DNA from 2 places in the Desulfofalx alkaliphila DSM 12257 genome. Region 2 is predicted to be linked to the other one. Evidence: riboswitches for the same ligand, from Rfam matches in the RefSeq annotation. Region 2 holds a riboswitch; the other holds the start of a gene.

Region 1 (3,678 bases), on a different contig from region 2:
AACCATCATTAATAATAGATGGTTTGTTTATATGGAATCAATTTTCGGGTGCGTCTCTGTAGGTGGAGTGTTGTGAATTATACTCATTTATACTTTCATATTTATTAAGTAAACCCTTATTATATTTAGCCACCTGATTTCTAATTACAGCAATATGTTTTTCCTCTGCTTTTGCAAGATCAGAAAAAAGTGCTGCCATATCTTGGTTATCACTGTCTTGGGATTCCCTCATATAACGAACGTATTGAATAAGTGCCTGTTCCTTTTGGTGTAGAGCCTCTTGTAAATGGCTAAGCGTATGCATGCCAATCCCTCTTTTCTTTAATTTTTTTAATAAGTTTACCCGATATGTTGTTTAGTATTCTTTTTATATTTGATTATCAACTTAAAAAACGCGCCCCTTCAAGCGGGGCGCGTTTAAAATGGTATCGCATCGTCATTATTACTCTTTATGGGCGTGCCAACGGTCAGAATTGGGGAAGAAAAGTGACTCGCCGTAGACATCCTTCTTGAAGTTTTCAATTACCGTTTGCGCTTCTATAGAGGTTGCATAATCCACGAACTGCATCACTAGATCATACTTAACCTGCGGGAATTTTTCCGGGTTCACCGGGATTAGGGTAATGAAATTTAGCAGTGATTCGTGTTTCTCCACCAGAACATCTAAGCTGATCTCATCCTTTAGAACAAGGTAGGTGGCCCGATCCATGAAGGTATAGGCCTGTTGTTCATCGGTGTAACGCAGGGTGGCGCTATTTCCTTGGGGACCTCCCTCCCAGACTACGTACCAATCGCCCTGGGGTTCCAGTTCTGCGGCTTTCCAAAGTTCCATCTCACCGACGTGGGTGCCGGAACGGTCGCCACGGCTGATAAACAACGACTCTGTTTCCATAATTCGATTCAAGGCTTCTGAAGGGGTCAGTCCCCTAATTCCTGCGGTGTCAGACTTTGGACCAACGATGACAAAGTCGTTATACATCAGGGGGATGCGCTCGGTGCCATAACCTTCGGCAACAAACTGTTCCTCAAGGGCCCGGGCATGCACCTGCACCAGGTCAAAATCCCCGGTTTTGGACATTTCTAGGGCTTTGCCTGTACCTGCGCCCACAAATTCCACTTTAATGCCTGTTTTTTCCTCAAAGAGATTGGTCAAGGTGCCTACAATTCCGGCGTCAATGGGTCCGATAGTGCTTGCCATTCGAATGAATGGTCCCGCACTTATATAAACAGTTCGCTCGGCTTCGTTCCACTCTACGTCCTTATCCAAAGCCTCACTGACAAAGCGCAGCGGCACTAATAAGCGCTGGTTTTTCAGCATGGCCGGCGCATCAAGCTGCACATTTTTTTCGTTTACAGTGGCTTGGTTGCTGTCCACAGGCATGGTAATAACGGATTTTCCCAGCGTAACAGTGGCCGCTTGGGCGTCCTTATCCCAGTTAACTTTAGCACCTAAGGCCTCACTAACAAACCGTATAGGAACGTAAGTTCTGTTTGTATCGGTGTCAATAAAGGCCCCTTGATCCGGAAACAATACCGACTCGTCGTTAACAACCACATTTACATCAGACTGTCCGGCATAGGCTGCTGCCGCACCAATGGAAATAAACAGTAATAAAGCCAAGATAATAGATAATTGTCTTCTCATAAAGTTACCCTCCTTATAATTTTTCTACAGGATTGTGCAATGATAACTTGTCATAAACCCCCTTTCAAATAAAAAAGATCCGGGTGACTGAAAGTAAGCCAACCGGATCTAAATTGACCTGATGAAGGCTCCTTTCCACAATGGGAGGCCTACCTGTTTCCAGGTAAACCCTGTCGGCCCGATAACCGTGGATGTGACGTATCTTTTAGGTTGAAGGGGCTCGGAGCATTATTCTATTAGAATCAAAAAATAGTAAGAATCCATAGTGATATTGTCCACAAAAAATATTCGCCTTTGCCCCAGATAATTCCTGCTAGAATCTCAAATAAATTACTTAGGTATTTTCTACCATAGAAATGGAGGTATATGAAAAAACTCGATGTCTTTTGGAAAGTATGATATTTTATAGATATCTATTCTTGCACTTTGTGAGTGCCGATTTGCCAGGCAATGTATGGTCAAGGTTGGACAGTGGGAGGGTGAGGGTTTGAAACCGGAGGGCTTTGATTTTCATTCAAATTTTATTGAAATAGCCGGGTATAAAATGCACTACTTGGATGAGGGCAGTGGAGGGGTTCTGATAATGCTGCATGGTAACCCAACCTGGGGTTACCTTTACCGTAATTTTATCCCGGAACTGAGTAAAGAGTATCGCTGTATAGTGCCTGACTTTTTAGGTTTTGGCTATTCAGACAAGCCCGCCGGTGAGGATTACAGTTTACAGGCCCAATCACAACGACTTGCACAATTTATTGAAAAGATGGAGTTAAATGAAATAACTTTAGTTGTGCATGATATTGGCGGAATTGTCGGTCTGGCATGGGCTGCGGAACACAAGCACTTGGTCAAGGGGCTTGTTATTTTAAATAACAGTGGTTCGGTACCGGAAGTTTGGGGAAAAAGCCCTTATCTGCCTCCCTGGTCTTACATAGTTCTTTGGCCGTTACGAATCCCAGTAATAGGTGAAGTGATGGTAGAGAATCTAAATATCTTACATAGGCTTGTGATGCCCTTAGCTTTTTCCAGAAGGGATGTTTTCACCAAAAAAATCCGCCGGGGATTTGGGTATCCTTATAGGTGCAAGGCTGATCGAAAGGCCCAGCTAAGTACTATTAGGCAAATTCCAATCCTTAAATCAGACCCTATTTATAGAATGCTGCTGAAGACCGGACAAATGCTTAATGGCTGGCAAGTACCTGCCCAAATTATCTGGGGACTAAAGGACCCATCTTCACCACCGAGGATTATTAAGGTATTGGAACGACTTTTACCAAACCACCGACCGTCTGTGGTACTTCCCCAGGCAGGACATTTTCTTACTGAGGAACAGCCTGAAGTTGTACTGGATAAAATCAAAGAATTTCTAAAAACAATTGATAATAGCCCCAATTTAAACACATAGGAACAACAAAATAATAAAACAGTATGCCAGACTAAACCCAAAGGCAGTGCCACCAACCCATCGGTGCTTTAGTTGAGGGAAAACTCTAAATAGGCAATACAATGTTAATAGCAGTCCTACAATCATAAGAAGGGACTGGGTAAAGTTACAGGCACTGACGGTAAGCAGGTACGGAGCTTGGCTGGCAAATACTAACTGAATAAATATGGAGTTTAATTCATCAAATTTGGCTCCTAACTGATAAGAGACATGGGAGGCAGTTAACAGCGGCACAAAAGCCAAAGACATTCTCAGGTAGGGGGTAAAATTCTTACTGGAAATATGCTTTCTTAGAAATACAACAACCACTGCTAACAGTAGAGAAAATAGCAGCCAGTAAAAAAGGTTAAATAGCAGTTTCCAGTGGTCGGGATAAAGGTTTTTCAGGCTCTCTATGGTTAATGGCGGTATCAGCATGAAGGCAAAGAAAAGCACCAGCGCTGCAATGCCCCCGTGGACGTTGGAGAGCTGCCAAATTTCTCGACCTGGTGGCCTGATGCTAAAGGTGATGGAATTGTTAGGACAGTTTGTGACGCATTTTAGGCAGAGTTTACAGTTGATATTACTGTCAATGTACATGGCGTGCAGCAGC
Region 2 (3,678 bases):
TTCGTTATGCGTTAGTTGTTTTTCTACCATCAATGGATATAGGGACGGTGATGCAGACAAAGCCTTATTTAATCGCCCGCGGGGTGTTGCCATTGCTCCTGATGGTGCGATATTTATCACTGACACGGGCAACCACGCTATACGAATGATTTATGATGGCAAGGTATATACAGTTGCCGGGAACGGATTTCCCGGGCATGTAGACGGGCAAGTTTTAAAGGCGCAGTTTTAGAACCCAACAGGTATTGTCATTGATAAAGCCGACTATATTTATGTCAGTGACACATTTAGGAGTCCCCTTATGCTCAAAGACGCACCCTCCTAATGGGGCTTTTTTTCCTAATAAACAATTATTCATGAAGGAATATGCTTATTAACATAGAATAGAATAAGGCATTAACCATGTGCTTTTGGAACAAAAAGCATCCCAAAAAAGAACACTGTTATACCAAAATGTAACACTTTCCTGGTATAGCACTAAAAATCCAATTGGATAGCTTGTTTTTATTGGTACGCTTTTTGCTACGTTATTAATATAACTTAATAGTCTCCGAGCCGTCAGATCTAAGGTATTATACTATGATCTTTCGGCCGTTAGGGTTTGATGGGAAACCGTTAAGCCTCCCGTTCGGAAAGGAGTAAAGTAAATACTTGGTGTTTAAAAAGCCAGGATTACATGCTTCTTTGCTGTGATCCTGGCTTTTTATAAACCTAGCCGGAAGCCCGCCGATGATGGCTGTTTAGTAGTTAACTTGGAGGTAATAGTGGTGCAAGAGGTCATTGAAAGAGTCAAATCACATCTTGAAGGTGTAAGGTTACAAAAAATTACAGATGAACAAGAGGTTTTATTAAAAAACAACTATAATTGCAAGCTTTACTTTTTTGAGTACGGTCTTAGTCCAAAGGGTGATTTAGTGATCAGCACATCAAGTCAAAACTATAAAAACCTCCTCTATTATATCGGTTTTGAATGGGAGAAAAAGTCTTTCTTAAAGTTAAAAATAGAAGGCAACGATTCTGTGGCTGTTGTTTTAGATATGGAGAGCAAAAGGGTGAGTGAGTTAGCCAAGAAATTAGGTTTAATAAGGGAATAAAATAGTTTTATTTATAAAGCATAGATTTGTGGCACAATTTAATATGGACTCCGAGCTTGGCAGTTCTAAGGCCTTCGATAAGAAAGCCAAGCCGTTAGGGTTTAATGGGAAACCGTTAGGCCTCCCGCGTGGAAAGGAGTACAGTAGTATTTACTGGTTATAAATAAACCAGGGCGCTGTTTTAACCCTTCCACGGCGCCCTGGTTTTATTGTTAAAAAAGGGGGATGGAGCAGTGAAAGTTGTACCGGTGCAAGAGGCGGTTGGAATGGTTCTCTGTCACGATATTACCCAAATTGTCCCGGGTAAATTTAAAGGCAGGGCATTTAAAAAAGGGCACATTATACAGTTTGAAGATATACCGAAGTTGTTGGATATAGGAAAGCAAAATATATATGTATGGGAAATAAACAATGGGCTGCTGCACGAGGATGACGCAGCGCTGAGAATTGCAAAGGCGGCTGCCGGCAGCGGCATAAGCCTCACGGAACCCAAAGAAGGTAAAGTAAGTTTGCTGGCCGAAGAAAAGGGCCTCCTTAAAGTAAATGTTGATGCCCTATACAGCATTAACGAATTAGAAGAAGTGATGTTTGCAACTTTACATACCAATCAAATAGTTGAAAAAGGTAAGGTGCTGGCAGGCACCAGAATCATTCCCCTGGTTATTGAAGAAGACAAAATATGTAAAATTGAGTCCATATGCCAAACAAACTATCCCCTGGTTGAGGTTAAACCATTTAAGTCATTAAAAGTCGGCGTTGTTACCACCGGCAGCGAAGTATACCACGGGCGGATTAAAGATAAATTTGGCCCTGTGGTTATGAAGAAGATAGAGAGTTGGGGAAGTGTTGTAAGCAGACAAATATTTGTGTCTGACAGCACAGACATGATAGTTGACGCTATAAACCGGTTATTGGGAGAGGGGGTTGAAATGATTACAGTTACCGGAGGCATGTCTGTGGACCCCGATGACGTGACACCTGCAGGTATTCGGGCAGCGGGCGGGCGTATTGTTACATATGGTGCCCCCACCTTGCCCGGGGCTATGTTTATGTTGGCCTATATAGGCGATGTACCTGTGCTGGGATTGCCGGGCTGTGTAATGTACAGCAAGAGCAGTATCTTTGATCTGGTGGTGCCCCGCATCCTGGCAGGGGAAGAATTAAGCCGCAGGGATATTGTGAAGCTGGGCCATGGGGGACTCTGTGTTAACTGTAAAGAGTGTAGATATCCGGACTGTGGTTTTGGAAAAAGCTTGTAAAACAATCTGCTAGAAAAATTTAGGGTCGATAGCCTTAAATTAAATAATAAAAGGAGTGTGGTCAAGTGATTAAAAAGAAAATCAACATCAACGGCATAAATACAGTTGTCGTATGCGACCCGGAATCTATGCTGGTGGATGTGCTGCGCGGCCAACTGGGTCTAACCGGAACCAAGGTCGGTTGTGGTAAAGCCCAGTGCGGTGCTTGCTCAGTAATTTTAAACGGTAAACTAATTTTATCCTGTGCTTACAAAATGAAGCGTTTACCTGATGAGTCTATTATCACTACCATTGAAGGTATTGGCACTCCCACTAACCTGCACGCCTTACAAATGGCATGGGTGAAATACGGTGGCGCCCAGTGCGGTTACTGCTCACCTGGCTTTATTGTGTCTGCTAAGGCACTCTTAGACGAAAACCCATCCCCAACCCGAGAAGAAGTAAGAGATTGGTTCCAAAAACATAAAAACGTTTGCCGCTGCACCGGCTATATACCCTTAGTTGATGCCGTGATGGCTGCGGCTGCCTTTATGCGCGGCGAAATTACCGCTGAAGACTTAGACTTTAAAATGCCTGCCGACGGCAAAATTTTTGGCACTGACTATCCGCGCCCCTCTGCCATTGGCAAAGTTACCGGTACAATTGAGTTTGGCTCCGATTTTGGCCTAAAAATGCCGCCCGAAACCCTGCAGTTAAAGTTGGTTCAGGCACAAGTTTCCCATGCAAAAATTTTATCCATCGACACCTCTGAAGCTGAAAAAATGCCAGGTGTATATAAAGTTGTCACCCATAAAGATATTAAGGGCAGAAACCGGATTAACGGCTTGAACTTTCCAAACAACAAAGGGGACAGCTATGATCGCCCCATTTTATGTGATGAAAAAGTATTTCAGTTTGGCGACGCCATTGCCATCGTTTGTGCAGATACCGAGGCAAATGCCCAAGCCGCTGTAGAAAAGGTTAAGGTTGAGTTGGAAATTTTGCCGGCCTACATGAGTGCCCCTGCGGCAATGGAGCCCGATGCCATTGAAATTCACCCCGGCACACCCAATGTTTATTACAAGCAAGACAATATAAAGGGTGAAGATACGGCGTCAGTAATGGAAGAAGCAGATGTGGTAGTGTCAATGGAAGACCTGTATGTCGGTCGTCAGCCCCACCTGCCCATTGAGCCTGACGTTGCTGCCGCTTACTACGATGAAAACGGCAATTTGCAGATTTTATCAAAAAGTATCGGTCTGGACCTGCATGCAGCCATGATCGGTGAAGGACTTGGTTTAGAGCCTGGTAAAAACCTGTTCTTGTCTCAATTCCCCGGGGTAGGC

What was found. Region 2 has a riboswitch for molybdenum cofactor ahead of BR02_RS0101940 (molybdopterin-binding protein). Riboswitches for the same ligand answer to the same signal wherever they lie in the genome.
Region 1: another riboswitch for molybdenum cofactor. It lies ahead of BR02_RS0111730 (stalk domain-containing protein); the one in region 2 lies ahead of BR02_RS0101940 (molybdopterin-binding protein).

Annotation. Positions count from the first base shown of each region.
Region 1 covers NZ_JONT01000030.1:2,820-6,497, reverse strand. Annotated here, with positions in the region: gene BR02_RS0111735 (hypothetical protein) at 38-304, opposite strand; gene BR02_RS0111730 (stalk domain-containing protein) at 443-1,645, opposite strand; molybdenum cofactor riboswitch at 1,758-1,883, opposite strand; gene BR02_RS0111725 (alpha/beta fold hydrolase) at 2,133-3,047, shown strand; gene BR02_RS0111720 (sigma 54-interacting transcriptional regulator) at 3,036-3,678, opposite strand, start outside.
Region 2 covers NZ_JONT01000002.1:34,781-38,458, forward strand. Annotated here, with positions in the region: gene BR02_RS0101930 (hypothetical protein) at 1-232, shown strand, start outside; molybdenum cofactor riboswitch at 537-655, shown strand; gene BR02_RS0101935 (DUF3909 family protein) at 768-1,094, shown strand; molybdenum cofactor riboswitch at 1,131-1,249, shown strand; gene BR02_RS0101940 (molybdopterin-binding protein) at 1,328-2,353, shown strand; gene BR02_RS0101945 (molybdopterin-dependent aldehyde oxidoreductase) at 2,419-3,678, shown strand, end outside.